DNA from 3 places in the Paenibacillus sp. O199 genome. Region 1 is predicted to be linked to each of the others. Evidence: riboswitches for the same ligand, from Rfam matches in the RefSeq annotation. Region 1 holds a riboswitch; each other region holds the start of a gene.
What was found. Region 1 has a riboswitch for S-adenosylmethionine ahead of A6049_RS18685 (methionine ABC transporter ATP-binding protein). Riboswitches for the same ligand answer to the same signal wherever they lie in the genome.
Positions count from the first base shown of each region.

Region 2: it holds a riboswitch for S-adenosylmethionine, as region 1 does, so the genes downstream of both, metA (homoserine O-acetyltransferase MetA) here and A6049_RS18685 (methionine ABC transporter ATP-binding protein) in region 1, are expected to answer to the same signal.
Region 3: it holds a riboswitch for S-adenosylmethionine, as region 1 does, so the genes downstream of both, A6049_RS24005 (amino acid permease) here and A6049_RS18685 (methionine ABC transporter ATP-binding protein) in region 1, are expected to answer to the same signal.

Region 1 covers NZ_LGRP01000012.1:86,935-97,415, reverse strand. Annotated here, with positions in the region: gene A6049_RS18720 (Cof-type HAD-IIB family hydrolase) at 472-1,221, shown strand; gene A6049_RS18715 (DUF456 domain-containing protein) at 1,276-1,716, shown strand; gene A6049_RS18710 (putative polysaccharide biosynthesis protein) at 1,777-3,405, shown strand; gene A6049_RS18705 (DUF2515 family protein) at 3,557-4,837, opposite strand; gene A6049_RS18700 (thioredoxin family protein) at 4,981-5,325, shown strand; gene A6049_RS18695 (COX15/CtaA family protein) at 5,628-6,566, shown strand; gene A6049_RS18690 (Cthe_2314 family HEPN domain-containing protein) at 6,779-7,507, shown strand; SAM riboswitch class I at 7,638-7,779, shown strand; gene A6049_RS18685 (methionine ABC transporter ATP-binding protein) at 7,907-8,941, shown strand; gene A6049_RS18680 (methionine ABC transporter permease) at 8,942-9,601, shown strand; gene A6049_RS18675 (MetQ/NlpA family ABC transporter substrate-binding protein) at 9,681-10,481, shown strand, end outside.
Region 2 covers NZ_LGRP01000004.1:260,607-271,087, forward strand. Annotated here, with positions in the region: gene A6049_RS08520 (MOSC domain-containing protein) at 1-592, shown strand, start outside; gene A6049_RS08525 (ROK family protein) at 664-1,542, shown strand; gene A6049_RS08530 (HRDC domain-containing protein) at 1,726-2,727, shown strand; gene corA (magnesium/cobalt transporter CorA) at 2,820-3,755, opposite strand; SAM riboswitch class I at 4,209-4,333, shown strand; gene metA (homoserine O-acetyltransferase MetA) at 4,568-5,485, shown strand; gene A6049_RS08545 (aminotransferase class I/II-fold pyridoxal phosphate-dependent enzyme) at 5,510-6,697, shown strand; gene A6049_RS08550 (trans-sulfuration enzyme family protein) at 6,690-7,883, shown strand; gene mqnC (cyclic dehypoxanthinyl futalosine synthase) at 8,128-9,264, shown strand; gene A6049_RS08560 (aldo/keto reductase) at 9,516-10,481, shown strand; partial or broken gene A6049_RS33985 (alcohol dehydrogenase catalytic domain-containing protein) at 10,478-10,481, shown strand, end outside.
Region 3 covers NZ_LGRP01000022.1:28,156-38,636, reverse strand. Annotated here, with positions in the region: gene A6049_RS24040 (sensor histidine kinase) at 1-705, shown strand, start outside; gene A6049_RS24035 (ABC transporter ATP-binding protein) at 850-1,608, shown strand; gene A6049_RS24030 (ABC transporter permease) at 1,612-4,014, shown strand; gene A6049_RS24025 (hypothetical protein) at 4,154-4,387, shown strand; gene A6049_RS24020 (hypothetical protein) at 4,423-5,619, shown strand; gene A6049_RS24015 (PQQ-binding-like beta-propeller repeat protein) at 5,653-6,804, shown strand; gene mmuM (homocysteine S-methyltransferase) at 6,970-7,953, opposite strand; partial or broken gene A6049_RS24005 (amino acid permease) at 7,998-9,251, opposite strand; SAM riboswitch class I at 9,346-9,448, opposite strand; gene A6049_RS24000 (Ger(x)C family spore germination protein) at 9,514-10,481, opposite strand, start outside.

The DNA of each region.
Region 1 (10,481 bases):
CCTACGCGAATGCCGGGCGATCTTTTTGTGAGAGTATGTTAGATAAGATATAAAGAGCATATAAGTTGAACTGGAGATACATTGGGAAACGGAGAGGACAGAAAAGTCCTGAAGAAGCGATTACTTGGTTTTATAAATTTTGTTTTTCCAAACAGGTATATTGGGTTTTATAAATAACAGGCGTAGTGGAGGGAACGGAATCGATCTGAAGAAGCGAAGCGTTCGCCTTTGTATCCAAATTACAACTATTAGAAAGTTGGTTCAAGAAAATTTGGATACAACAGCGATCGGAAGACGATCCGTCCCCGTAACGTTCACCCTGCAGACCCTTAGGAATACCAATGTTGTAGCTATAAAGGAAATATATAAAATCAAAGATAACAGCGATCGAAAGGTTTTCTGTCCACATAGTGTCTATATGTATATCCATGAGTTCAACTTGGAGAGAGACAACTGAGGAGGAAATACGGCATGAGTGAACTAAAATACAAATTGCTTGCATTGGATATGGATGGAACATTGCTTAACGATAATCATGAGATCACACAGGAAACCGCCAAATGGATTCAGATCGCCATTCGTCGGGGAGTGCATGTGTGCCTTTCGACGGGAAGAGCTGTTTTTCATGCGATGCCTTATGCGGTACAGCTTGGGCTGGAGACCCCGATGGTAACGGTCAATGGCAGTGAAGTCTGGAAAGCTCCGCATGATCTGCATATGCGCCATCTGATGGACCCGGCATTGATCCGCAAAATGCAGGAGATTGGCGAAAAATATAATAGCTGGTACTGGGCATACTCCGTGGAAGAGCTGTTCAACCGTGATCGCTGGACGGACAATATTGAAGGTCTGGAATGGTTGAAATTCGGATTCAATACCGAAGTAGATGAAGTCCGTCACCAGATTATGATGGAGCTGCAACAAATGGGCGGCTTGCAAATGACGAACTCCTCACCAGTTAATATTGAGATTAACCCTGCTGGTGTATCCAAAGCGAGTGGCGTAGCTGAAGTTTGCAAGCTTCTGGGCATAGAGATGTCCGAAGTGGTTGCTGTTGGAGACAGCCTGAATGATCTGGCGGTTATTGAAGCCGTGGGTCTTGGTGTTGCCATGGGCAACGCGCAGGAGCAAGTGAAGGAAGCGGCTGACCTGATCGTAGCGAGCAACAACGAAGATGGCATTGTCGAAGTCATCCGTGATCATATTTTGAAGGGGGAATAACCTTTGCTCGCAACCGTTGGCTGGATTTTAATTGTACTGCTGTTTGCGGTGGGGATGGCCGGAACGGTATATCCCATACTGCCTGGTGCTGTAGCGATTTTCTTCGCGTTTCTGGTCTATGGCTGGTTCTTCAGCTTTGTTCCGTTCGGTGTATGGTTCTGGATTATCCAGATTTTGATCGTAGTGGTGCTGTTTGTGGCTGATTATGTCGTCAGTGCCTGGGGTGTGAAGAAATTCGGCGGCTCCAAATTATCGACGACTCTCAGTACGATTGGTGTCATCATAGGCCCATTTGTTATTCCGGCATTCGGACTGGTACTGGGACCATTTATCGGTGCTTTTATCGGGGAACTGATCGGAGGGTCTTCACCAGCCAAAGCTTCCAAAGTCGGATTTGGTTCCGTGGTGGGGCTATTTACAAGCACCGTTATGAAAATTATTTTGCAAATCGTCATGATTGTTCTGTTTATTATCTGGGTGGTAAGATTCGCATAGACGTTCGGGAGCGGCTTCATCTGGATGCACGTCGGTGTGGGGGAAAGAAGGGGAATTGGCTTGTCTAAGAAGGAAACATTCATTAGAGGTACGCTCATCTTGGCGGCAGCTGCGCTAATTGCGAGGGTACTCGGATTGGTTCAACGGGTGCCGCTGGAGCATATCCTCGGCGATATCGGTAACGCATCGTTTACCATCTCCAATACGGTATATTTAATGCTGTTAACCGTAGCTACAGCGGGCATACCGAGTACACTTAGCAAAATGGTGTCGGAACGCTATGCACTGGGACGCGCAGGTGAAGCACAACAAATCTACCGTGCAGCCCTGATCTTTGCGGCTGTAGCCGGGGTAGTTATGTCTGCTTTATTATGGTTCGCAGCACCTTATTATGCGACGTACGTATCCAAAGTACCGGAATCGGTGAGCGCCATTCGGGCCTTGGCTCCGGCGCTACTGCTCTTCCCGGCCATCGCAATGATGCGTGGATATTTCCAGGGTCGCGGCAATATGACGGCAGGCGGCATTTCACAGATTGTGGAGCAGTTTGCACGTGTAGGTACAGCGATCATCGTGGCGTTTGTTATGCTGCAATGGAATTATGATGATCAAACCATTGCTGCAGGGGCTTCATTTGGGGGCGTATTCGGAAGCATTGGTGCTTTTGCTGTCATGTTGTACTTCACCTTGAAACTTCGCAAAAATGACCGTGCGGCGCAATTGAATTATGAGCGTGCGGAGCAATTGCCCATGCGGGGCATCTACAGCGATATATTCAAACTTTCGATTCCAATCGTTTTATCTTCACTCGCTGTTCCGGCGATTAACTTTATCGATTCATCGCTGGTAGTTCCACTGCTTAGCGGACGAATCGGGATGGATGAAGCGACAGGAGTTCTTGCCATTCTCGGTGCCAAGGCCCAAAGTATTGCAGGTATTCCTCCGATTCTGGCTATCGCACTGAGTCAATCACTTGTGCCAGTCATTTCGGCAGCTTTTGCACGCAAGGATGAAGTTCATCTGAAAAATCAGGTGACGCTTGCTTTGCGCATTTCGATTCTGACAGGAATGCCAATCGTTATCGCTCTGTGTGCGGCAGCGTATTCCGTTAACGGCTTACTATTTACCAGCCCAGACGGAACACCAATCATTACATTGCTGACGTTCGGTACCATTTTCCAAATTACGATGATGACCACCAACTCCATTTTGCTTGGGGTAGGTAAACCACGGATTACAATGATCAGTGTAGCTGCCGGTATCGTAGTCAAACTCGTAGCGAGTTTAATTCTGGCTCCAATCTTTGGCATTTACGGGATCATTATTGCGACCGCATTGTGTTTCCTGGTTATTACGTATCTCAATCTGCGGGTGCTTCGCAAAATTGTTGATTTCTCGATCATGGGTGATCGTTGGAAAGGATTCATCATTACCGTGCTGTGTGCAGCGGGTGTTGGTTTTGCGGCGAACTGGGCTGGGAACTCCATCTTTGATTTATTCCTGCCAACACGTGTATCATTCCTCGTTACCTGTCTGTTTGTGGGTGCGCTTGTGGTTGTCGTGTACTTGGTACTCATGGTTGTTCTACGTGTACTTCGTAAAGACGAACTGGGCAGTTACCCTCGTATTTTGCAAAAAATACTCCGTCCGCTCATGCGTCTACAACGTGGAGCCGGGCAACGTGGATAATCGATTCAACACACAATACACACTTCGTTATATTGTTTGAAATAAGTACAAGCTCTGTCTGCTTTCATAGCGGACAGGGCTTTTTTGTAATACCGAAAAAAGGTAGTCCATTATTGACTTCTAGACGTATTCCCTGGTAAGGCCTCTGTCCTTAATGAGTTAAGGTTTTGGCATCATGGGCCAATGCAGTTTTCAACATACCATACCGATGCTCATGGCTCATCTCAAACAGCCAAGGGCGGCGCGGGGCCGTGAGATGACCGAGACAATCGCGATTTTGCAGCCAATCCTGCCTTGTAATCGGTTCATACGGCGTATCACCCCATACAGCCAGCAATTCAGGACTATATAACCGTTGTCCTTCCCCTAGCCATTCTTGATCCAACAGCTCCTGACTATAGAGCTCAGCTTCTCCGTCTTCATCTTTATGTGCGGTGAACAGACCAGGCCAGTATTCAGCACGTGAGCCACGGTGGGGAACCGAACGCGCAAACTCCAATACTTGTGTGTACACTTGTTCCACTCCAAACAGCATCGCATATAAGCCTTTACCAAACATAATCCGCTCATCCAGCTTGCCAAAATGTTCAATAACCCGGCCTGCAAGACCTTTTTCCCGCCCGAGTGGAAATACGATATGGTTCAGCCCAGCCAGATTATGCAGATGGAATGCGGGTTTGGACAGCACTTGTTTTTGAAAATAAGGATGCTGCACGACACGGCTCTCGATATAGTTCTGCTCATTAATAATTAATGCCACACTAAGCAGCGAGCTGCATCGCTCCAGCCAAAATCGTTCCCAGAACGGTGTCATGAACGCCGATACATGAAAATGGGACAACAAATGAAAACAGCTCCGGCCGATCCGGCGGCTATTCATATATAACAGAAGCTGGGGATAAGCATCTTGGAAAATGAGGGCATTACATCGCTCCAGTAGTCGATACATGTGCTCACGGTCTGTTTGATTTTGCAGATTATGCATAAGGTCACTTTGAAGATCGGTAATGTGATATCCGCCGTTGCGGGATACCATATGGGCAAGCAGGGCCCAATGCAGCTCTGGATACTGTTCGTAACATTCCAGGTATGCTGCTGTGCGAGTGATGTTACTCCGGTTGTTTTCTTGCGTTAATGTCTTGATTTCTTCCAGAATGATGCAGTCCTCTTCACAGACCAGTGCACTGAGCGTATTTCGGGCAAAAGAACTCTCGTTTCCAGGCAACAGGCGCTCCACTTCAGCTTGTAAGGTAGCAGCCATGTCAGAGTCCCAAGCCATATCACGCAAGGGATGACGAAGCTGTGCAGAAGCCTGCCAAGCCGCCTGTTTGCCCCTCCACACTTCCCGGGCCGCACCTGGGATGGATCGAACCATCTGTAATATCGACCCATGTTGGGCAGGCTCGGAGGAATCCGATTTAACGGAAGTCATAACATGACCTCCTTTCTTTATAATCTGATTACGTTTTTAGTTTAGGAAGCTGTTGATGTCAGTATGCGCCGAATATTTGACTTCCACTCCGCAATTTGCTTCACTTAGAGAATAAGACAAGGTATAGAAAGGAAGATGTTGTAATGGAAAAGATTACATCGAAACCGGAATTTGATGTGGCAATCCAATCTCCGCGTTTGACTGTAGCTGTATTTAAGGCAGATTGGTGTGGTGATTGCAAGTACATCGATCCGTTTATGCCTGAAGTTGAAGAAAAGTTTGCTCGTGAGCTGAAGTTGGTTGAGGTCGACGTAGATCAGGTGGGTACAGTGAGCGAAGAGCAAAATATCCTCGGCATCCCCAGCTTTGTAGCTTACACAGATGGCCGGGAACTTGTTCGTTATGTGAACAAACTGCGCAAGTCGAGAGAAGAGATTGAGCAATTCCTGCAGCGTGCAGTTGAGGTGTATAACACGATTCATAAATAAAGCATGACAGGTTAACCATGTTAAAGGTTATAATTAAATGAACGCCATTTCTCTTGAAATAGGGAAGTGGCGTTTGTATTTTCCGAGTTTTCGGGAGAAACTAACGTTGTAATAATGTACATATTTACCGATGACCTGCGGGTCAACTTCTCGACAGACGTTAACATTTTGTCACAAAGCGCGGCGTCAATGACACATTTATCCGGTATAATGAATTTAGTTGTGAAATAAGTGTCAAAGTATCGAATCAAGCGGAGGATGTAGTTCTTCGCCATCTTAAACCAACAGCGGGTGAGAAAAAATTGAAACACTTAACCTTGTTTAAATGGTTAACCGTATTAACCTGTCTTGTCATGTTTCTGGCCACATTTGGCGGAGGCGTTGTGACCCGAACGGAATCGGGCCTCGGTTGCGGCGCAGAATGGCCTTTATGTAACGGAAAACTTGTGCCTGCACATACTGTTGCCTCACTAATTGAATTTTCCCACCGCGCCGTCAGCGCACTGGCAGGGCTTTTGTCCATAGCCTCTTTTGTAGCATTTTTGCGGTTTGGCAAATCACGCCGTGATCTGCAATTGTTTTCATTGTTAACACTGATATTTGTTATTGTCCAGGGAATCATGGGTGCTTTTGCCGTCGTATTCTCCCAATCTTCCGCAGTCATGGCACTGCATTTCGGATTTGCCTTAATTGCTTTTGCCAGCTCATTGATGATGGCGCTTGGTATTCGGCAGGAAGCTCGCCATGGTGGATTGGAACGACTGAATCGATATCCGCGAGTCAGCAAAGGGTTCCGAAATCTGGTGTGGTTTTCCACGATCTATACGTACCTCGTGGTATATACTGGAGCATTTGTGAGCCATACGGATTCTGCTGGAGGCTGTTCAGGTTTTCCGCTCTGTAACGGGCAGATTATTCCTGAGCTCTCGGGAGGCGTAGCTGTTGCTTTTGCTCACCGGGTGGCAGCTGTTTCATTAGTAATCGTCATTGCAATCCTCGGTCATTTTGCGTATCGCAAACATCCGGATAACACGGAATTAAGAGCACTTGGCGTCATTTCTGTTGTGCTGGTTTTGTTGCAAGTGGTTATTGGTTTTGGACTGATGCTCACGATGAATCGTCCGGAAGTGTATATGTTCGTGGCGCTGGCGCATATGCTTGATATTGCTATTTTGTTCGGTGTATTAACCTATATGAGTTTCCTGGTGTACAAGTTGCATCGGCCCGTTAATCGGTTCTAATATATCCGAATTATTGTAGTTCAGGGATAATCCAGTGAAGTTCACCATCCGATGATGTACATCATTGGACAGGTGAACTTTGTTTGATGTCAGGTGTGTCAGGGCACCCTATTGTAAGCAGCGGTCATACGTTTACTCTGATTCCGATTTAGTTTAATATGATGAATTATTATTAATTTGATGATCTGCAGAGTGGAAAGAGGAGGCTATATATGCTGCGAACGTTGCTGGGTGAAAAGCCGCGTAAGAACGAAGGGATACTAAAGGACGCGATGGAAGCGATGGCGGATACGCTTGAGCTATTTCAGCGACAGATGCATGTGGACCATGATCCTACCCATGATTTTCGTAAACTGTATATATGGACCCAGGGACTGATCTCTTCGCTGGATGAATTGGAACAAAGCTGTTTTGCAGCTTCCCATTTCCGTCAGAAAGTCAAAGCGGGCTCTACGGATGATATGACATTATTAGAAAAAGCGGAGTATGCCCGTTACGTCTATTTTTATAAGGATGGCTTCATCCGATGTTTTGCCATTTTGGATAAGTTAGGTACAGTGTTGAATGAAATATTTGAGCTGAATACAACCAATGTTAAAACTCATTATTCTTATTTCACCGTATTAAGACAGTTCGGATATGATAAGCTGCATTATGTTCTTGCTAACGAACTAATCCGGATCAAGGACTCTTATCGTGAGCCAATGAGCAAATTGCGCAAACGGCGAAACATGGAGATTCATTACATGAATTCCGAAATGCAGGATGATCTGTGGCAGCTGCACCAGACTTTGCAAGGGAAAGTGAAGCTGGAAGACCTGGATCAGCATCTCTTGGAACTCCGGCAGGGTGTGGATATGGTATGTGAGACGTTAAAAGCAGCGTATGGCTACATCAACGAGAAGTGGCATAAGCAGGTAATGAATCAACCGACGAACTGATTGGATAGTAATATTTGCCTTTGACAAATCGGAATACTTGGATTATACTGAGTTCCTGATCGACAGTTAGATGGAATTAACATTTATGACATTAACATTATAACTACTACTGAACTTATAAATTAAATATTTCTTATCGAGAGCGGCGGAGGGACAGGCCCGATGAAGCCCGGCAACCGATTTATAACTGCATGACAGCTGTGTCATACTTTATAGATGTTAGGTGCTAATTCCTACAAAATGGTGCAAGGCACGATTTTGGCAGATGAGAAGGTATAATCTTTCACGTGAAGAGCCCTTTTTGTTTCTGCAAAAGGGGCTCTTTTTTTGTACGATAAAGGGGAGTTTTCCTTTCATTCGGGTAAAGATACATGTAGGCAGTGGGAAGGAGCAGTAATTTTGATTGAATTAAAAGGTTTAACCAAGAAGTACGGTAAAGGCTCAAAAAGTATGACGGCCTTATCGGAACTAAATTTGAATATCCGCAAGGGTGAAATATTCGGAGTTATCGGTCATTCCGGTGCAGGCAAGAGTACATTGATCCGTTGTATCAATTTGCTCGAACGCCCCACGGCAGGCGAGGTTTGGGTTGATGGAATCAACCTAACCGATCTCAATAAGTCCGATTTGCAACAACAACGGCGTAAGATCGGCATGATTTTTCAACACTTTAATCTGTTATCCTCAGCTACGGTATATGACAATGTGGCTTTTCCTTTAAAGCTCGTTAATACGCCCAAGGCTGCAATTGATCGAAAAGTGAAGGAAATGCTCGCATTGGTTGGACTGGAGGACCACAGCAATAAATATCCGGCCCAGCTGTCAGGCGGACAGAAGCAAAGGGTAGGTATTGCGAGAGCGCTCGCGAGTGATCCGAACGTGCTGCTGTGTGATGAGGCCACATCGGCACTTGATCCCCAGACAACTGATTCGATTCTGAAGTTATTGCTGGATATCAATGAAAAGTATAATCTCACGATTGTTCTAATCACCCATGAGATGCACGTGATCCAGAATATCTGTGATCAGGTGGCGGTTATCCATCAGGGAGGCATCGTGGAGCAAGGGCCAGTGACGGAAGTATTCCTCAAGCCGCAGCATGCCATTACGCGTGACTTTATGATGCGGGACCATGAGGTGGGAATTGCATTAGAAGAGACCGCTCTGGCGAGTGCAGATGTCTCATTACAGAAGGATGGATCTTCTAAGCTTGTGAAAATATCCTTCCTGGGCAATAAAACCTATGAGGCGATTTTGTCCAGAACGGTTCGCAAAACAGGAGTGGATTTCGCCATTTTGCAAGGCACCATTTCAACGATCAAACAAGTTCCCTATGGACAGCTGACCGTTCGGTTTGAGGGGCAGTCAGATGAGATCAATCTCACCATTAAAGAATTAGTGGATCAGGGACTTGATGTGGAGGTGCTTCGTTAAATGGATTTTTCAACAGTACGTTGGGAAGAAATCGGTAAGGCTTCAATTGAAACACTGCAAATCCTCGGAGCATCGGGCCTATTCACGATAATCATTGGTTTGCCGCTAGGCGTATTGCTGTTTATGACGGCAAGGTCGACTTCGCTTCAATCTCAAGTGGTGTACACGATACTATCGTTTATTGTAAATATTCTGCGATCAGTGCCATTTATCATTTTGATTGTTGCACTCATTCCGTTTACGCGTTCACTGGTTGGCACTGCTACAGGAGTATTGGGCGTTATACCACCACTCGTCATTGCCGCAGCTCCATACTTTGCCCGGTTGGTGGAAACTACACTGCGTGAAGTGGATCGTGGCGTCATTGAAGCCGCACAGGCGATGGGAGCTTCAACCGGACAGATTGTACGGCGTGTGCTTCTGCCAGAGGCATTGCCGGGTCTGATAGCTGGTATCACCATTACAATCGTTACCTTAGTTTCCTACACGGCGATGGCGGGGATGGTTGGTGGTGGAGGTCTGGGAACATTGGCAATCAACTACGGATACTTCCGTTATCAGAATGAAATTATGATTATATCCGTTGTATTTATGATCATTCTGGTGCAAGTGCTTCAGATGGCTGGCGATCGTTTGGTTAAATGGTTCACCAGGAAATAACACATATATAGCATTTACCTGATTCGGTATCGATTTGGGGCAAAATGCAAAAAAATTTATTGGAGAAGGGGTTTTACACATGAAAAAATGGTCTTTTGCTCTACTTAGTATTATGCTGATTGCGGTTCTAGCGGCTTGCGGAAACAACAAGGATTCCGACAGCGGCGCTGATAATGCTGGAGGCGCACCGCGCACCGTAGAATTGAAAGTGGGAGCATCCCCTACACCACATGCAGAAATTTTGGAAAGCATCAAGCCTGAACTCGAAGCTGAAGGCATTCGCTTGCAAATCGTGACTTTCAATGACTATGTTCAACCGAACCAACAGCTTGAAGATAAACAACTGGATGCGAACTTTTTCCAACACCAACCTTATCTGGATACAGAGAACAAAGAACGTGGTTTCCATCTCGTTGCTGTAACACCTGTGCATGTTGAGCCATTTGCTGGCTATTCCAAAAAAATCAAATCATTGGATGAGTTGAAAGACGGCGCAAAAGTAGCCATTCCTAATGACCCATCCAACGGCGGTCGTGGACTGTTGTTGCTTGCAAAAGAAGGACTTATCACGCTGAAAGACAACACAAATATCACTTCTACGATTCAGGATATTACAGCCAATCCGAAAAATCTGAATATCATCGAGCTGGATGCAGCCATGATGCCTCGTCAACTGGATGAAGCAGACCTGGTCTTCATTAACGCCAACTACGCGCTGGAAGCCAATCTGAACCCAGAGAAGGATGCACTGCTGATTGAGGATCTTCAAGGTAACCCTTATGCAAACATCCTCGTATCCCGTGAAGATAACAAAGATGCAGATGCCATTCAAAAACTGGCTGCAGCCCTGCATTCCGAAGAGGTTAAAACATTCATCAAA
Region 2 (10,481 bases), on a different contig from region 1:
GAGCGGCATTGTGAAACATCCCATATCCAGCCCGGTCTTCCTGTCATTCACCGGAATGACAGGGGATGCCCAGGCGGATCTCGAGCATCATGGTGGGCCTGATAAGGCAGTTTGTGTATACGATTACAGTCGTTATCCGGCGCTTGAACAACTGTTGGATCGCAAGCTGAACTGGGGAGCTTGTGGAGAAAACCTGACAGTTGAAGGCTGTATGGAGGAAGAAGTCCGGATTGGTGATGTGTATGAATTGGGGGAAGCCACGGTACAGGTCAGCCAGCCAAGACAGCCTTGCTTCAAGCTTGGTGCAAGGTATGATTACAAAGAATTGCCTGTTTATTTTCAGGATAGCGGGCATACCGGATTTTATTTTCGGGTGTTGCAAGAGGGTGAGGTAACTCCTTCTGCAATATTCAGACGAATAAGCACGGACCCTGCATCAATGACCATTCTGGAAGCCAATCGAATTATGCATCAGGGGAAGCAGGATGCCGTTGCTATGCGTGCTTTGCTGGCCATTCCAACGTTAGCCGACAGCTGGAAGCAGACCTTATTGAAGCGATTGGCCAAGCTCGAAACTGCTGAACAGGATTAATTCATGTCCTCGTTTAGAGAACAGATTCGAAGATCCATTTTAATTTTAAACTACTTGGGAGAGTGACTAACATGACGATTTTAGGCGCAATTGAAGCTGGAGGAACCAAATTTGTATGTGGTATCGGTACGGAAGAAGGAGAAGTTCTTGAGCGCGTAAGCTTTCCAACGACGACACCGGAAGAGACGATGGCTCAAGTAATCGCTTTTTTTGAAGGTAAAGGTATTGAAGCTTTGGGTGTAGGTTCATTTGGTCCAATTGATCCGATTGAAGGAAGCCCGACCTATGGTTACATCACAACAACACCCAAACCGCATTGGGGTCAGTATAACCTGATTGGTAAGCTCAAGGAGCACTTTGATGTACCGATGACGTTCGACACGGATGTAAACGGTGCTGCGCTTGGGGAAGCAACCTGGGGGGCTGCACAAGGCCTGGATAGCTGTCTGTATATTACTGTCGGAACGGGTATTGGTGCAGGCGCAGTTGTAGGTGGCAAAATGGTCCATGGATTGTCACATCCAGAGATGGGACACATCATTGTACGCAGACATCCTGAAGATACGTATGAAGGGTTCTGTCCGTATCATGGGGACTGTCTGGAAGGGCTTGCCGCAGGTCCTGCCATCAATAAACGTTGGGAGCAACCGGCTTACGAACTGCCAGCCGATCACAAGGCCTGGGAGATTGAAGCACATTACCTGGCGCATGCTCTGATGAATTATGTATTGATCCTCACACCTCAGAAAATTGTAATGGGTGGCGGTGTGATGAAGCAGGAGCATCTGTTCCCAATGGTTCGCAGCAAACTGCAGGAATTGCTCGCTGGATACGTTCAGCATCCTGCACTTCAGTCCGAAATTGACCAGTATGTCGTTTCACCGGGACTTGGCGATAACGCAGGACTGTGTGGTTCGCTTGCGTTGGCCAAATTGGCTTTGAACAAGTAAATGGCTTTACAAACAAGCAGTTGACGAATTTTTCCATTGTGGTAATATTATGAGCAACAGCATAGCACGGTTAATGAGGAAGCACCTCTCTTGCATGGATTTTGCAGGAGAGGTGTTTTTTTGTTGCTTAATTTAGCACAAAACAGACTGTGTCGAGCTGAACTATTGAAGGAGGGACAAGAAATGGAAGTCATTTTCATGAACAGATTATCCAGAATGTCAGGTCAGAATGAAGAGCATGCGCAGTTGTGGATCGGTGAAGAAGAAGGAGCGTGGCATCTGGGATGGAGCCGATATGAGGAAGGAGATCGAACGGATGACATCTGGTATGCTGGCAGTTCGTGGGACGAGCTGTTACATGTTTATCGTCATCAGTTAGCCATACAGATGGGCGAAGGATATCGTCCGTTGCTGCAGGGTATGTTTCACGAAAATGATGATTTGAAGTCGCGCAGTTATGGCGGTCAACGTCTTCATTGTTACAGTGAATTATATGGCAATGAGGGGCTGTATATGGACCTATGCATATGGCGCAGGAAGAGAGCAGCGTCTGACCGGAAGGCCCCCTATTTTATTGCAACAAACCGGTTGTTACGCATGATCAGTGCATTTGTTCCACAAACCATCGATGAATTGATGCAACTGCCTGGCGTAGGAGAGAGCAAGGCTTCCGAGTACGGAGCTGAATGGTTGGAGCTTACGAATGGACTGGAACGTTCCACATCTTTTCCGCTAGAGTGGGTGTACTCGGTTCTGAAGGAACAAGAATATGAGAGCTGGTTGTACAAACAGAGAGAGCAGAAATACAAGCAGGAGCTAGACAGATTTACCACACGGAAGCAGGTACTTGAAGGGATGAAAGAAGGATATACGTTAGAGGAGATCGTGAATCGTTCCGGATTGTCCCGTCGGGAGCTAATTGAACTGTTAGAGGCACTGGATTTGGAGGGGTATGACACAGATTGTCTACTCGATGCGGAGCTTGCTGTCATGCCCGAAGAGGAGCAAGAGGCGGTATGGAGCGCCTACGAGGAGCTGGGAGATACGTTTCTGAAGCCCGTGTTACATAAGGTGTATGGAGAAGAGAAGCCTGGCGGGAGCAATCTGGAGCAGGTCTACGAAAGACTGCGCATGATTCGCATCCGGTTTCGTCGTCACACAGAGACAGAGCAGAATGCAGGCTAGATTGGAAATAGGACGTTAGTTGTCATACAATAAACTAATTATAAAAAAAGACGAAGCGTCTCCAAAAGTGGAGCGCTTCGTCTTTTGCTATTTCAAACCCAATCTTTTTTGCGGAAAATAAAGAACATGCTTAGGCCCAGCGTAACCATTAGGCCAATAACCACGAAATAACCATATTTCCAGTCCAACTCAGGCATGTTCGTGAAGTTCATCCCATAGATGCCAGTGATAACGGTCAGCGGCATGAACACCGTGGTAATGGCGGTGAACACACGCATAATTTCATTCGCCCGGTTGGCGATACTGGATTGGTAAGCTTCTCGTAAGTTCCCCATCAGGTCGCGATAAGTCTCAAAGGTTTCGGATATTTTAACAGCATTCTCATAAATGTCACTGAAATACTTTTGCAGTTGATCATCAATAAGACGCAGATCTTTTTTATTGAGTGTGTTAATGACCTCTTTCTGAGGTCCCAGCACTTTCTTCAGCCACAAAATCTCACTGCGCAACCCGATGATCTCATTCAGATGAGACTTCTTGGTATGCATCAGAATGTCTTCTTCTAGTTTCTCGATACGCGCTTCAATTCGGTCACCTACGGTGAAATAATTATCAACAATCAAGTCAACCAGCAGATACAGCAGCTTATCCGGCGTACTGATTTCCTGTTCCCATAGGATCGGTTTCAATGTCCGCAATTCGCTGACTTTCTGTTTGGTAACACTGATAATAAAGTGTCTGCCAAGGAACAAGTTGACGGCACGTAAAAAAATCTCTTCATCATCAAAACGAATGCTATTAATAACAATAAAATAATGGCTCTCATAAATTTCAATCTTCGGACGTTGTTCTTCGTCACTCAAACAGTCTTCCACGGCCAGATCATGCATCATGAACAGCGGTTGAAGTACCGCCAAATCGTCTACGTCGGCATCAATCCAGTAAAACCCCTCCGCTGGTGGAGTCAGCGCCTGCTGAATGTCGTCCACCGGAATAAATACACCGTTATTTACCAACCGGATTTTCATTATTCATCTACTCCTTCTGCACCCGCCAAATGGGCGGATTTCATCAATATGGGCGCAAAAAGAACAGATCAGCCGGTCGGCAGCGGAGCCTGGAAGTCAGGACTGCGTTCGCTCTATAATCAAACGGAAGTAACGTCCCGCTGCCGGCATGCTGATAACAATTCTCTATGCAGTTTGTCGGAATTCGGCTGCCAGTCAGGCCTCGGGTCGCCATCCATTGAATATGTCACCTCTCACATAAGGGTTTATAACACTTGTCTAGTATACCGCTGGTACAGGGTCCTTTCAAGCGCAAAAATGTGTCGATTTCGCGCCCTGGAGCAGTGTATGACAACGGATGATGAACGGTTCCGATCCTGAGGAACAGACATTGAACTACACCTTGACGTGAGGGGATTAATGTCTTAAAGTAAAAGGTGAACCACACTAGTATTTACAATTGAATAAAGCGAAATCTTATCAAGAGTAGGTGGAGGGACTGGCCCGATGAAACCCGGCAACCGGCGGTATACCGCACGGTGCTAATTCTTGCAGCGACCAAGTGTCCAAGTGACACTGTTGTAACTGAGAGATGAGAGAGGCGCATATCTATTTACATATGACCTTTCTCGGAATCCGAGGAAGGTCTTTGTTATATGCACCGACTTCTCAGCAGTGATTTTCGCTAAGGAACTTGAGCTTGCCGCCAGCAATGTGGTTGCAATTCAGCGCCTGCAGGCAAGCTCATGGCAGCCTATAACTGTACGGATGCGAATCGTATCGATTCCGCAGTGGCTGCATCTATTTATGCACAAGGAGGAGTTAGAAACACCATGCCAATCAAAATTCCAGACACACTGCCTGCCAAGGAAGTACTTGCAGGAGAGAACATCTTTGTCATGGACGAGACATCTGCTTACCAGCAGGACATTCGTCCACTACGTATCGCTATATTAAACCTGATGCCCACAAAGGAAACGACAGAAACACAATTGCTTCGTCTGGTGGGTAACACACCAATTCAGGTAGATATCGTTCTGGTTCATCCGAAGTCTCATACGTCCAAGAATACTTCCCAGGAATATTTGGACTTGTTCTACAAAACCTTTGATGAGATTGAACACCGCCGTTTTGACGGCATGATCATTACAGGCGCTCCTGTAGAGCAAATGGATTTTGAAGACGTGAACTATTGGAAAGAAATCCAGGAGATCTTCGAATGGACCAAAACCAATGTGACTTCGACCATGCATATATGTTGGGCTTCCCAAGCGGGTTTATACCATCATTTTGGAGTTCCCAAAGTTCCGCTGGATGAAAAATGTTTTGGCGTATTCTCACATACGATCAACAGATCCAATGTGCAGTTGCTGCGCGGATTTGATGAAGTATTCAACGTCCCGCATTCCCGCCATACGGAAGTGCGACGTGAAGATATTGAAAAAAACGAAAACCTTGAGATATTGGCTGAATCTGAGGAAGCGGGTATTTTCCTGGTTGCTACCAAAGACGGCAAACAGATTTTTGCAACCGGACATGCTGAGTATGACCCTCTTTCATTGAAATGGGAATATGACCGTGATGCAGCTAAAGGCATGGACATTGCGCTGCCTAGACATTATTTCCCGAATGACGATCCTTCCCGTGTTCCCCCGGCCACTTGGCGGGCACATGCAAACTTATTATTCTCTAATTGGCTCAATTACTATGTGTATCAAGAGACACCTTACGATATTGGTCCGCAAATCTAATCGACATTACAGGAGGATGCTGCAATGGAAGACAATAAGTTGAAAATCGAAAGTCGATTGGCCCAAATTGGGTCTATCAATGAACCGGTAACGGGCGCCATTAATTTTCCGATCTATCAATCCACTGCGTTTCGCCACCCAAAGCTTGGACAAAGCACGGGATTTGATTATATTCGTACGACCAATCCAACCCGTAAAGTGTTGGAAGAAGCAGCGGCAGCGTTGGAATCCGGTGATGCAGGTTTTGCCTGTAGCTCCGGCATGGCTGCTTTGCAAACGATTTTCGCTTTATTTGGACAAGGGGATCATCTGATTGTATCGCTGGATCTGTACGGCGGAACGTATCGTTTGCTTGAACGCATCCTGTCTCGATTTGGTGTGACAGCAAGTTATGTAGATACCAATGACCTGGCAGCTCTGGAAAGTATTCGTCAACCGAATACAAAAGCGGTATTTATTGAGACACCAACCAATCCACTAATGATGATTACGGATGTGGAAGCGGTATGCTCCTGGGCCAAGAGCCATAACTTGCTGACCATTGTGGATAATACACTACTGACTCCATTCTTCCAGCGTCCAATTGAACTCGGTGCTGATATCATCATCCATAGTGCCACGAAGTATCTGGGTGGTCATAATGATGTACTTGCCGGATTAATTATTACCAAAGGGGAAGAATTGTCGGCCGAAATGGCATTCCTGCACAATTCTATTGGAGCAGTGTTGTCTCCAAGCGACTCCTATCAGCTGATGAAAGGCATGAAGACACTCGCTCTTCGCATGGAGCGGCATGAGTATAATGCTTTGACGATTGCCAAGTACCTTTTGGAGCACCCAGCCGTTAATGAAGTGTATCATCCTGGTTTGTCGGATCATCCCGGATTTGAAATACAGAATAAACAATCCAGTGGAAATACAGGCATTTTCTCTTTCAAAGTAAAGGATGCTCGTTATGTTGAACCGTTGCTTCGTCACATCAAACTGATTGCTTTTGCGGAAAGCCTCGGGGGTGTAGAGTCATTGATGACTTATCCTGCGGTACAGACCCATGCGGATATTCCGATTGAAATTCGTGACGCTGTAGGTGTAGATGACCGTCTGTTGCGCTTCTCTGTAGGGATCGAGCACGCCGAAGATCTGATTGCCGATCTGGGCAATGCACTCACAGCTGCACAGCAGGAGATAGAAGGGGGAACGCATCATGAGTGAGCAAAACAATAATGCCAACAATCATGAACGGAATGTTCATTCCGACCTGAAGTTCGATACCAAGCTGCTGCATTTCGGTGATGAAATCGATAAAACCACCGGGGCTTCCAGTGTACCAATTTACCAGGCTTCCACATTCCATCATTTTGATATTTTTAATCCACCTCAACATGATTATAGTCGTTCCGGTAACCCGACTCGTCAGGCATTGGAGGATTACATTACATTATTGGAGGGTGGGGCACGCGGATTTGCCTATTCCTCAGGCATGGCTGCCATCTCCAGTGTGTTCATGATGTTCTCGGCAGGCGATCACATGATTGTGACGGAAGATGTATATGGAGGAACGTATCGACTGCTTACTTCCATTCTGAGCCGGATGCAGATTGAGACTACCTTTGTGGATATGACCAATATTGATGAAGTGAAGGCAGCGCTCAAACCGAATACGAAGGCAGTCTATATGGAAACACCATCCAACCCGACACTTCGGATCACGGATATTGCTGCAGTCACCTCCTGGGCACAGGAACATGAGTTAATCTCCATTCTCGATAACACCTTCATGACGCCTTATTACCAACGGCCGATCGAGCTCGGGGTAGATATTGTCGTACATAGTGCGACCAAGTTTCTTGGCGGACACAGTGATGTGCTGGCAGGTTTAGCCGTTGCTCGTACGGATTCATTGGGTACACAGCTAAAACAATTGCAGAATGGACTTGGAACCGTGCTCGGGGCTCAGGAATCCTGGCTGCTGATGCGTGGTATGAAAACCTTGGGTGCGCGTATGGCACACAGTGAACAGAGCACAGCGAAGCTGGCTGCATGGCTTAGTGGACGCAGTGATATTACGGCTGTATTTTATCCGGGGCTGCTGGATCATCCCGGCCGTGAAGCTCATGAACGTCAGTCAAGCGGATACGGCGCTGTCGTGTCGTTTGATGTAGGTTCGGGAGATCGGGCCAAGGCAGTACTTAACCGTGTGAAATTGCCAATTGTTGCCGTGAGCTTGGGTGCGGTTGAAAGTATCTTGTCTTATCCTGCGATGATGTCTCATGCGGCAATGCCGGCTGAGGTTCGTCGTGATCGAGGGATAACTGACGGATTACTGCGCTTCTCGGTTGGTCTGGAAGACATTGATGACCTGATTGCAGATCTGGATCAGGCACTTCAGGACTCGTAGGATCGAACCGTATTGAAACACGGATGTTAGAGCCCGCTGAAAAAGAAATGAAATAGATAGCATATGTAAACATTTTTATTGATTTTTAAAGCACCTTCTCATAAGGTGCTTTTTTTCACATGTAACCTGTGTTACGATATGTGGAGTACAGAAATGCGATGTTGCCACCAAAACTTTCATCTATATGAGCAAGTTGGGACGGATCGTGATTATATTTTCTCTTCATGAGGGAGGCTTTTTTACGATGAGTACGGTAGACCGTATCTTAGATAAAGCCCTTCGGGGCGAACGTTTGGACTTGGAAGACACGATTCAGCTATTTGAATCAAATGAAGTAGACAAAATCGGGGCCGCCGCCAATGTGATTGTAAAACGCATGCACCCCGAACCATACAGAACATTTGTAATTGGGCGTAACGTCAACTACACGAACGTGTGTGATGTGTACTGCCGTTTTTGTGCTTTCTACCGCAGACCTGGCTCTGACGAAGGATATGTACTTCCCGATGAAGTCATTTTCCAGAAGATTCAAGAAACCGAAGACGTAAATGGTACCGAGATTTTGATGCAAGGCGGAACGAATCCGAATCTGCCGTTTAGCTATTACACTGACCTGCTCAAAGCGATCAAGGAGCGTTTCCCTAATATTACGATGCACTCCTTCTCGCCAGCTGAAATTATGAAAATGGTCGAAGTGTCCGACGGTCTTACTTTGGAAGAGGTTGTACGTGCAATTCACGAAGCGGGACTGGATTCCCTGCCTGGTGGTGGTGCCGAAATCCTGGATGACCGTACACGCCGCAAAATCAGCCGTTTGAAAGGTTCATGGCGCGATTGGATGGACGTTATGCAGACAGCTCACCGTATCGGTATGAACACAACGGCAACAATGGTTATCGGCCTTGGTGAAACGATGGAAGAGCGCGCACTGCACCTGCTTCGTGTACGTGAAGCTCAGGATGAGTGCATTGCGAACAAGTATGATTCCGAAGGATTTCTGGCGTTCATTCCTTGGACATTCCAACCGGATAATACAAACCTGAAGCTGGAGCGTCAGACGCCAGAAGAGTACCTGAAGACGGTAGCGATCAGTCGACTGGTGTTGGACAACATCAAAAACATTCAATCCTCATGGGTAACGATGGGACCTGAAGTCGGCAAAAAATCACTCGAATTTGGCTGCAATGACTTTGGTAGCACCATGATTGAAGAGAACGTGGTATCTGCTGCAGGCGCAACGTACAAAGTCAATATTGGTTCCATTACGCAACTGATTCGGGAGTCCGGTTATATTCCAGCACAGCGTAACACAAGATATGATATCCTGCGGACGTTTGATGAGAATAATGCCATTCAACAAGATTTTGTAATGCAGAACTAATATTTATTTTATAGTACATCACGCTGATGAATTGAATGGATAAGAATCATTCAGTCAGTTTGGATATGAAGTCCGTTGATTACTCTTTAAGGGGGAATCGGCGGACTTTTTAATTTCACTTCACACCAAGCGATTATTCACAGATCATCAAACAGTACATATTACGCATTTGGCGATATTTTAGTTTGAAATTCAACTGTTACAATGAAAGGACACGTGAGTAAGCAGACATGCTGGGAAGGGGCAGGCCGATGAAAACAAGAAGACTTGGGAAGACGGAATTGGAAGTACCTGTACTGAGCTTTGGAGCATCCTCTCTAGGTTCAGTATTTCGTGATATTGACCGAGGTGAGGGTGTTCGTACGGTTCACGCCGCTGTAGATGCAGGGATGAACTATATAGATGTTTCGCCCTATTATGGATTAACGAAGGCTGAATCGGTGCTTGGAGAAGCCATCCGTAGTTTGCCACGTAGCTCGTTTACGTTGTCGACCAAGGCTGGACGTTATGGGGAGAATGCATTTGATTTTTCACGTAAGCGGATACATGATAGTGTACAAGAGAGTCTGGATCGACTGCATACCGATTATATCGACATCCTGTTCTTGCATGACATCGAGTTTGTCCCGGCCGATATTATTATTGAAGAAGCTTTCCCAACCTTACTCCGCCTAAAGGAGCAGGGAGTCATTCGCCATGCAGGAATTTGTGGATTACCGCTGCGGTTATTCGAAACGGTATTGTCACAGATTGATGCCGACGCCATCATTTCCTACTGCCATTATGCATTAAATGATACTTCCCTACTGTCCTTGCTGCCCCTTTTGGAAAAGAAAGAAGTTGGCCTTGTGAATGCTTCGCCACTTTCTATGGGCTTATTAAGTACAAGAGGAGCTCCTGCCTGGCACCCGGCAGATGATCGCGTGAAGCAGGTCTGCCTGCAAGCGGCGCGGTTCTGCGCGGAACAGGGCAGCGATATTGCGAAGCTTGCCGTGCAGTTTGCAACAGTCAATGAACGGATTCCAACGACACTGGTCAGCAGTGCAAGTGAACATAATATCCGCAACAATGCAGCCTGGATTGAGGCACCATTAGATCAGGAACTGTTATCGGAGGTACTCCGAATCCTGGCACCAATTCATAATGAGAGCTGGGCCAGCGGCCGTCCTGAATATAACATGAAGTCACAAGCATCATCGAAGGGGGAACAGGAATGA
Region 3 (10,481 bases), on a different contig from region 1:
CTTCGTATCCGGCAGGAAACTGCGCAAAAAGAACTCATTACCAATATTTCTCATGATATCAAAACACCTATTACAACAGTAAAAGCCTACATAGAAGCTATTCTGGAAGGAATATGCTCCGATAAAGAAACTCTGATGGAGTATATGAAAGTCATGCAGACCAATACGGACAAAACAGCTCGTCTTGTCGAGGACCTGCTTGTTCATGCATTGCAGGAGCTGGGGCAGATTTCTGTGGAGCCGCGTGAGGTTTACAGTCGATCCGCATTTGAAACGATGTTGAACCCTATTGGACATATCGTACGAATGAACGGTCTGATTTATGAGGAGCCGGAGCATATTCCCAATGTTCTTATCCGAATGGACCCCATACGAATTGAACAGGTCCTGTCCAATCTGGTTTCCAATGCGCTCAAACATACCGTCCCGGGAGATTCTATTCGGATTAACGCGGAACTTGATTTAGGTAAATTGAGGATTAGTATCGCCGATTCAGGGCAGGGAATTCGAGCTCAGGATATGCCTTTTGTGTTTGAACGATATTTTAGGGGGAATTCCTCACCTTCCGCAAGGAATATTCATGAGGGAACCGGTCTCGGCTTGTCCATCTGCAAAAGTATAATCGAAGCCCATGGAGGACATATTTCCTTTTCCAGCAAAGAGGGACAGGGCACTCTGTTTCAGTTTACTCTTCCAATCTGCTGAGCATAGAAGTTCATTTCCAACCTTCTTTTCTTCATCTCAATCCATTTACCAATAGGGCTGTAATACTTTATTCATAATTTGATAAGTCTTTCTCAACATTCCCCTATTAGAATGAATCGTATACTGTCATGGGGAGTGATCTGCTTGACCAAAACATCCATTATCCGCGCTCAAAACTTATGCAAGACATATAATACTGGAAGCGAACAATATCATGCCATACGCAATGTTGATCTTGATATTTATGAAGGGGATTTCACCGTCATCATGGGTAATTCCGGCTCAGGCAAATCAACGCTGCTCTATCTGTTAAGCGGACTAGACCAAGTAACAGCCGGCGAGGTTTATTTTCAGGATCAGCGTATTGACGCCTATAGTGAGCGGGAAATGTCCGAATTCCGTACCCGTAGAATCGGCTACATCTACCAAAGTATCAATCTGGTGCCCGGTCTTTCCATCCAGGATAACATCGCCTTGCCAGGTTACATTGCCGGAAGCAAAAAAAGTGAGGTCAAGGCACGTGCCACCCACCTCATGAAGGCAATGGATATCGACGGACAGAATAGCCGTCTCCCCTCCCAAACCTCGGGTGGCCAGCAGCAACGAGCAGCTATTGCACGTGCGCTGATCAATTCACCGGACATCATCTTTGCAGATGAACCCACGGGAAGCCTCAACTATGAGCACGGGAAAGCCGTGCTGGATATCCTGACCGATATCAACCGTAAGGGACAGTCTGTTGTGATGGTTACGCATGATATCAAGGCAGCCTGCCGGGCGGATCGTCTGATCTTTATCCGGGATGGCAAGGTTGGAGGTATTCTCGAGTTTGACAAATATGACGAACACCAGATCCAGAATCGGGAATCGATGGTCTTCGCGTTTGTGTCGGGAAAGGAGTAATTTATGGCTGCTATGTTGAAACTGAGCCTTTCCTACCTGAGCAAAAATAAGACACAGAATCTGTTTATCACCTTGCTCATTTTGCTATCTACACTACTGGTATCTACTGCGGTTATTATTCTGGCCAACACGGGCAATCTGTTCAACGAAATGCACACCCGGACCAACGGGTCCCATCAAATATTGACGTTTGATAAAGGACTGAATGATCCTAAAGCCGTCTATGAATGGTGGGCTGAACAGGACGGAGTTGAGGTTTCACCTTTGCTCACGTATCGTACCTTGTCCGGAATCGCCTTCAAAGGCATGGACATTCCCAACCTTTATCTGTACATGATGAATACCCCTCAGCCGCCCTGGGCCGTCGATGAACTGATCTTTTCGAGTGGTGCGCAGAGTTCGGCTCCCGAACAAGGGAGCGTATGGATTCCCACTTCAATGGCGAATGCCTATGATATAGCCGTAGGAGATACCGTTAATTTCAAAACAGGGTCTTCCGCGCTTGATCTTCGGGTATCCGCGATTGTAGTCGATGTTCCTTACGGTGCACCATTCACCAATGCGGCAAGGATCTGGATGAACAGTACAGACTACCAGAATGACTTCCAGGCACTCGCAGGAAAAGATAATTATATGATGGGTATCCATTTTGATGATTATCGAACCAACTCCAGCTATTGGGATCGTTACACCAGTGAGACCCATACCCCTTTCTTGGAAACCAAGATGGAGTTTGAGAGTATCTCTTCCTTCTATCTGATTATCAATCAGATTATTGGATTCATTATGATTTTCCTGGGTGCTGTCATGATGGTTATCGCTCTCATCACCATTGGATTTACCATTTCGGATGCCATTCTGGCCAACTACAAAACAATAGGGATTCTGAAATCACTGGGATTGACCTCCGGGAGAACAATCGGTACCTATGTTATTCAATATGCTTTGCTGTCCATCATTGCCGTTATTCCAGGACTGGCGCTGAGCGTGTTTGTATCCAAATTCATTATCAACATTTCTGTGTCTTCTCTGCGAACTGGCAATGGAGATGTACCGATGGAAGGCATCGGAGCAGCCATGTTAGTCGGCATACTGCTGTTTGCGCTGGTAATATTATTCGTTGTGTTATACGCCAAAAAGGCGCGCAGCATCGAGCCTGTGCAAGCCATCCGCTACGGTATGTCGGAAACTGAAAATACCCGCTTGGCCCGACGAATGAATTCGCCTCTAGCCAACCGGGTTGGATTTGCCCGGCTGCCAGTAGCCGCCGTCATTGGCATACGAAATCTGATCAAGAATACCAAGAGCTCTGTTCTGATGCTGCTGTTAACCACGATGGCTGCCTCTGTGCTTGTCCTTGGATATGTTGTACTGACCAGCATTACCGGAATTTATCAGACAGCTGCCAATTGGGGCTACGACAATGCTAACATCGCCGCCGTCGTTGTGAACAAATCTACCTTCCCCAAGGATGAGTTAAAGCAGGTGCTGGAAGAGGACCCTCGCATCAAAAATGTGGGCTGGCAAGGGAACATCACAGGGGTTATCCTTCCAGATGATTCAACCGACGTGGCCAGCCAGTCTACCAGTCTTTATCTAAGAGTACTGGATGGAAGCTATCAAGATCTTGGTTTTGAGACGTTGAGAGGAAACAATCCGGAACTCGAAAATGAAATTTCAATCGGGGTTAGTGTTGCCAAGATGTTCAACAAGGATATTGGAGATCTCATTGATCTCTACATTGAAGGAGAGAAGCGCACGTTCATGATTTCGGGCATCTATCAGGCCATCTCCGACTTGTCGGTATCCGGAAGAATCACAGCTCAAGCGGTTCGAAGCGTGAATCCGGATTACGGAGATGTAAATGTGGCGTTTATCAATGTCAACGATCCTTCACAGGCAGGAGCTATTGCTAACCAATTGAATGAGCGGTTCAAAGACTCTGCTTCCATCGTCACACAAAAAACGCTGCTGGATTCTGTTTATGCAGAAGCTGCAAGCATTTTTGTGTACCCCATGGCTCTAATTGGTCTGCTGTTCATTTTGGTTACATTTATCATTATCTTCAGCACCTGCCGGATCAGTATTCGCAAAGAGAGCAAGACGTATGGCATTTATAAGTCGATTGGAATGACATCCGGCAGTATTCGGTCCTCTATTACATTGGGAGTTGTATTGTTATCCCTGATCGGTTCGATGTTTGGCGTTATTGCAGGTGTGTACCTTCTTCCATTATTGCTTGAAAAGGTGCTCTCTGGATACGGTATCGTACAAATCCCGTTGGTTCTGAATTGGTGGGGGATTATACTTTTCTCTTCTCTGAGTATCCTTGCAGCAGCTTTTGGCTCCTGGAGATCAACCAAGGTGATTCGTCAGGCATCCCCGCGCATTCTTGTTATTGAATAATATGCAGCAGACAGACATTAAAACACATGACAATATATTTCAACAAAACTCTAAATCCGACACAAAAATAGTCCTATATACCTAGCAATGATAGATATGATAGACTTAATGGCATACTATGGTAAAGGAGTTAATTTCTTTGTACAACAAAAATAAAACGAGTAAATTGTTGAAGTGGATCGCTTGGATTAGCATCATTCTATCCATTATTGCCGGTATCCTCGTTGGGCAAAATGAGTTCAATGGCTTTCAATGGTCTTTGGCTCTTCCAGTTATGATGAACGGTATTATAGCAGGACTATTGTTACTAGGTGTTGCGGAGATCATACGGTTGGTGCAGGATATTAAAAATGAAACGGTAGGTCCAGATTAAGTTTGACCTCGATCTTTGTTAAGGGGCTGTTTATTTTGAAATGGTTTTGTATTCGAATTTGTTTATTAATCAGCATCCTGAGTGTAGGATTGTTGTCGATTGGCACGCCTTCGGCCTGGGCTAAGACCGTGCCACAACTTGAATGGGTCAAGCAGGTCGATTCTGGCCAATGGGGGGATGGATTCACTCCGCATTACTTCAGACTGGATTCATCCGGCAACCTAAACATTCTGGTGAGAAAGGTTGTGAATGAGGACCTCATATATGTGGAGAACATTAGTGGTGAAACCGGGGACATCCGATGGTCCAAGCCAGAATCTGATTATGGTTCAACCAGTGATGGTTACATGTATACTTTCAAACCTGCTGAAACTGATGACTATGAAAAAAGATTTGATGATATTATTACGGTCTCGGATCTGACAACCGGTAAACCGATATGGTCCTCAATAAACCCTTACTTTCGTGAAGGTCAGTCCTCAGATTTCACCAAAAACGGAACAGTTTATTCTTTTACTTATCACAAAAACAAATATATAACTCTTTATTATTATGATGAACAGGGACATCGAAGCAAAAAGCTTGTTCTCCCCTATATGCAATACTACACAATAGAAGGCAAATTTATTTTAGGTCAACCGGGCAACAAAAGTCCGTATACTCATGTTTTTGATCTTTCTACAGGTAAGAAGCTAACGGTGCTGACCAATGAAACAACCTTGCCCTACGGGAATAGGGTTACGGACGATGGAACCCTAATAACCCGGAAGTTTATCAATAACCGTGAACTTGAGTTGAGGGCGTACTCGCCTACGGGAGCTTTGAAATGGAAGTATGATTTTTCTTTTAAAAAAGGGCCTCCCCAGATATTTATCATCCATAATCGTGTGCTGTATCTGGAACAAACCGCAGGCAATATCATGCTTATGAATTCGGATGGAAAATTCATTACAGGAGTCAATGAAAATCCCTTCTACATGCAAGGTGATCCAAATAGCCCTCTGAAAATGGCAATCGATTTACAGAGTTTTATGTACATCCAATACACGGAACAGGGAATAGAACTCGTGATTAGAGATTCAAATAATCTGAGAGAGCTCTATCGGGTGACACAGAACGATTGGAACGATGTAAGGTTTAATCAAGATGAATTGTTCCTCAATAAGCAAAATGAATTATTTTTCCTGCCTTCCGACGGGCAGACGATAAGAAAGTATCAGTTACTTCCATAATCCAGAGAACATTACATAAGGAGTCTACCAATCATGAGTTTAAAGCGAATCAACTATTGGCTTATAGCCAGCCTATGCTTCTTCCTTGCAATCCCATCCGAGCCAGCTCTGGCTAAAGATCTGCTGCAATTCCAATGGGGGTATGATATTACCAACGGTGGACAGAGTGCAACAAGCTCATATTCAATGAAGAGTGTTACAGATGCCATGGGGAATGAAAGTCTTCTCGTAACTAAAGTAGACAAGAATAATGATTATTATATCGACAGTGTAGATGCCAAAACAGGGGAGCTCCTTTGGTCGATTCCAACGGACGACGAGTACACGCTTTCCGATGATGGATACATGTTTATTTTTGCCGATAATCAAGTGAGTGCCAAGCATATAGCCACAGGTCAGATCCGTTGGACAGCACCTCTGCCCGGGCCGCCAGAAGATTGGAGACTATACTCGGCTGAATCAGCCATTCCAGGCGAAAATGGAAGTCTATATTTGATTTCAGTCTCCCATGATAATAAAAGCAATGTACTCTACTATTACGATGCTAGTGGAAATTTAAGTCGAAAGTTCAAGGTTCCATATTTTATGCAGCAGATTCATGGTGATGTGATTGTCGGCAGTAAATTTGGCGATAATCCCGATTTTTACTTGATTAGCCTGACCAGCGGACAAAAAATTAAAACGATTACTGGTGGTAAAGGTTACAATGGGATTAAGAGTCTATCTGACGGCACATTCCTGCATTATAATATCTACAAAAAAACAATAACGCTTAAAGGCTACAACAGCATAGGGCAGCTAAACTGGACAAAACAACTTCCTTATAAGGAATATTCAACAGAGCTTTTTGCATTGAAAGGTCGTTTTATATTTGTGGATTATAAAAATAAACGAATCAAGCTATATTCATCTTCAGGTAGATTAATTGCTGAGAAGGCATACCTGCCAGTATCATATCCCAATATGGCTTTGGATGGCACAAGTTTGATGTTTAAATCTGAAAAGAATGACGCAGATGAACTAGAACTAATAATTATGGACACAAACAACCTGAAGGTTTTGTACACTTACAAAAATGGCGAATTTGATCTTCATAAGGAACGTCTATTTCTCAATAACACAACGGGTCTGTACATCCTAAGCGACGAAGGTCGTACCTTAGTTAGCACTCAGTTAATTAAATAGCATAATCAGAAGCATCAAAAGCATCACAAGAGGAATGTCCTCATGTTGATGTTAACGCTAAATCACACTGAAAAAGCCCTCACCAATCCAGTAATGGGTCGTGAGGGCTTCTTTATATTTGGTTGTATCTCTAGCTTTTCGGGGTACAACTCTACATCAAGTCTTTTAATTCCGCCACTTCTTTGCAAGTTCACCAATCTGATGTGGCGTCGTGCGGCAACAGCCGCCAATAATTTTTGCACCCGCAGCAACCCACTGTTCCGAAGCATCACTCATACTGCCACACGTTCCCTGTCCACTCCACGTCTTCGTTGCAGCATCGTATACTTCTCCCGAGTTCGGATACACAATAACAGGTTTGTCGCTGGCACGGCTGAGAATACTTACGGCTTCTGTCACCACTTCCATGGGAGCACAGTTCAGGCCAATCGCAGCAATCTGCGGCTCGGAACCAAACAATCGTGCACATGTCTCAATCGGCGTGCCTTCGCTGATTGCCGTCCCGTCTTTTAAAGAAAAAGATAACCAGGCATACGCATGAGGAAACTCCTTCAGTAAATCAACCAGCACCTGTGCTTCCTGCAACGAAGGAATCGTCTCAAACGCCAGAATATCAGCACCCGCTTCAATCAGCGCCGCCATACGCGGACGATGGAATGCAGCCAACGTCTCATCCGACACGCCGTAGTGACCGACATACTCCGATCCATCAGCTAGATAAGCGCCGTAGGGCCCAACGGATGCAGCAACCATCGGTCGTGGCCGAGCCAAGACCCCTGTCTCCAAGACATCAGACGTTTGTTGTGCCGTTCCGAATACCAGATTGCCCTCCGGTTTGACTGCCGTGTTTTCAAATCCCCCGTCCTGCACTTCTGCCCATACGTCATCTCTCGCCTGTGCAGCCAGTTCCACCGTCTTGCGAATAAGGTCCAACGCTGCTTGCTCGCCGATTCCTCTCTTGCGGAACCCCTCCACCGTCGCCTGATAACTGGATGTAATTGCACAGTCGGCTCCTGCGCGGAAATAATCCGCATGGACCTGAACGATAACATCTGGATTCTCGAGCAATACACGAGCCGACCATAGTGGATCATCCAGATCACACCCATGCTGTTCGAGTTCCGTGGCCAGCGCTCCATCCAGAATCATGACCGGATACTCACGCAGGATCTGTTCTATGGGATTAGTCTGTACAATATAAACGAGATAATAGGCACCGCTGGATACAGTGACGTACGATAGACAAGATCTTTGACCGCATGTCCTTCCCGGATATACTGTCTGCGGAACATATACTGTGAAGCACTGATGCTCATCCATACCGCAACGACAGCCAGACCTGAAATGGAGACCAGTGTAATATACACGGTACCTGGCGCAATGATGCTGGACAGCAGAGCCAGTGCACCACCCACCATACTAATCAGAAGCGCATTCAATGGTACTCCGCGTTTGGTCAACTTGGCAAACCACGGAGAGATCGTTCTCTTGTCAGCCAGAGACCAGAGCATCCGTGAAGATGCATAGAGGCCCGAATTGGCAGCAGAGAGAATCGCCGTCAGAATAACAAAGTTCATAATGTCTGCTGCATAGGGTACTCCCACCCGCTCCATTACCGCTACAAACGGACTTTCCAATACACTGGCATCCGACATAGGCAACAAGGCCGAGAGAATAATAATCGTTCCGATAAAAAAGATAATTAAACGCCACAGTGTGGTATGGATCGCTTTTGGAATCGTCTTCTCCGGATTCTCTGTTTCCCCGGCAGCAATCCCAATCAATTCGGTACCCGAGAACGCAAAGTTTACGGCAAGCATCGTCATTAGTATCGCAGTAGCCACATTGGGGAACCAACCAGATGCTGTAATATTGGATAGAAACGGTGCAGGTTCCGAATCTGCCATTGGAATAATACCGAACATGGCTGCGCCCCCAAGAATAATGAAGACTAAAATTGCAAGGACTTTAACTGCGGAAAACCAGAACTCCGATTCCGCAAAAAATTTGACGGTCAGCGCGTTGAACAGGAAGATCATAAGAGCAAACAATGTGCTCCAGATCCAAACATTCACTGAAGGAAACCAGCGCTGCATCAACAGCCCGGCCGCTGTAAATTCGGAACCGAGGGCAACCGTCCAAGTGAGCCAATACAACCAGGCTACAGTGTATCCTGTTGCTGGTCCAATATATTTTGCCGCATAGCTATGAAACGCCCCTGTCTCTGGCATATGAACAGAAAGTTCACCTAGACAGAGCATGACCAGCTAGACGACAATCGCTCCGATCAGATAAGACAGAATGGTACCGATCGGTCCTACCTGCTGGATGGTATAACCCGAACTAAGAAAAAGACCTGTACCAATGACACCACCAAGTGAGAGCATGATTACATGACGTGCCTGCATTTTGCGCTGAAAATGCCCTGTATCTTTGTTGTTATTCATGTCTGCTCCCCTACTTCTTCATCCAGAAAACAACAAAACAAAAAGACACACTCTTCCTGAAGAGTGCGCCGTTACTGACAAATAAAAACAAACGCTCCTATCTATCAGGCTGTTCACCCGCTGGAATTAGCACAGTATCCTTCAGATCTGTTGCTGAGGTTTCTAAGGGCCAGTCCCTCCACCTCTCTGGATAAGAAAATGATTTTTTATAAAAATAGCGATCTATCATGCTTGTGTCAACTATTAAAAAGAAACGTCTCTCTTATTCCGTCGATGATCCCTGATTTGTGATTTTAACTTTAATATCATACGTGATTGGAATTTCACTAAACGTTTCGTCCCAGTTATTTTTAATTTTCTTCCATACCCGTGGATATTTGATTCGCAGCTTATCGCCAAACCCTGCTGCATCCACCTTGTAGACATCCTGCATTTTGTGAAGCAATTGATCTACCTGTTGTTCAGCCATATGACCGAAGTCCTTCTCCAGACCATCCAGATAATGCTCAGAACCATGCGCTTCCGGAGCTGTCCAATTTTCCATAAACCAGCCGTCTGATTCAATTTGAACATGAAATGAAATATCGTCGCCCTTAACTGTGGGAATAATTTTCGATTTTATGTGTTTAATCTCGTAGGTTATAGTGCTGCCGTCTTTGTGTGTATACGTCTTAACGACTCCACCTTTCGCTTTTCCTTGTACCCAGGATAGTCCCTCCATGTCCGTCTGATTCAGACTTCCGATCCATCGGTTCGTTTTCCCGCTAAAAATGGCCGCTCCCGAAAACTTGTGTTCCCCCTCATAGGAGATGACATTTTGCAGCAAATAGCTCGACCCCGATTGCATGGTTGCATCCAATTTGGCGAGTGACACTGGTGGCAGAATTTTATTGGTACGATACACATTGTCCACAAGTCCGGTAAGGTAGAATGAAGGAATCTCACTGGGATCGTTGGACGTCAATGCATCCAGTGCCCTGCGATCACTGACAACAACCAGACAGCTTGGCCGAATATCATTATCACGCAACACAAAATCAAGCAGTTGATCCAGTCTGAATTTCCGGGCCACCTCGGAGGACACCACGATGACTTTCAGATGATGTCCAATCAGCGGCCGGTCTCTTCTCAGAGAGAACTGACGAAATATCTGTATAACTGAATCGCCTGTTAATTGTTCGTTAAAATAGGACTTCCCTGCTCCAGGGGATCCTTGCTGGCTCTCTTCCT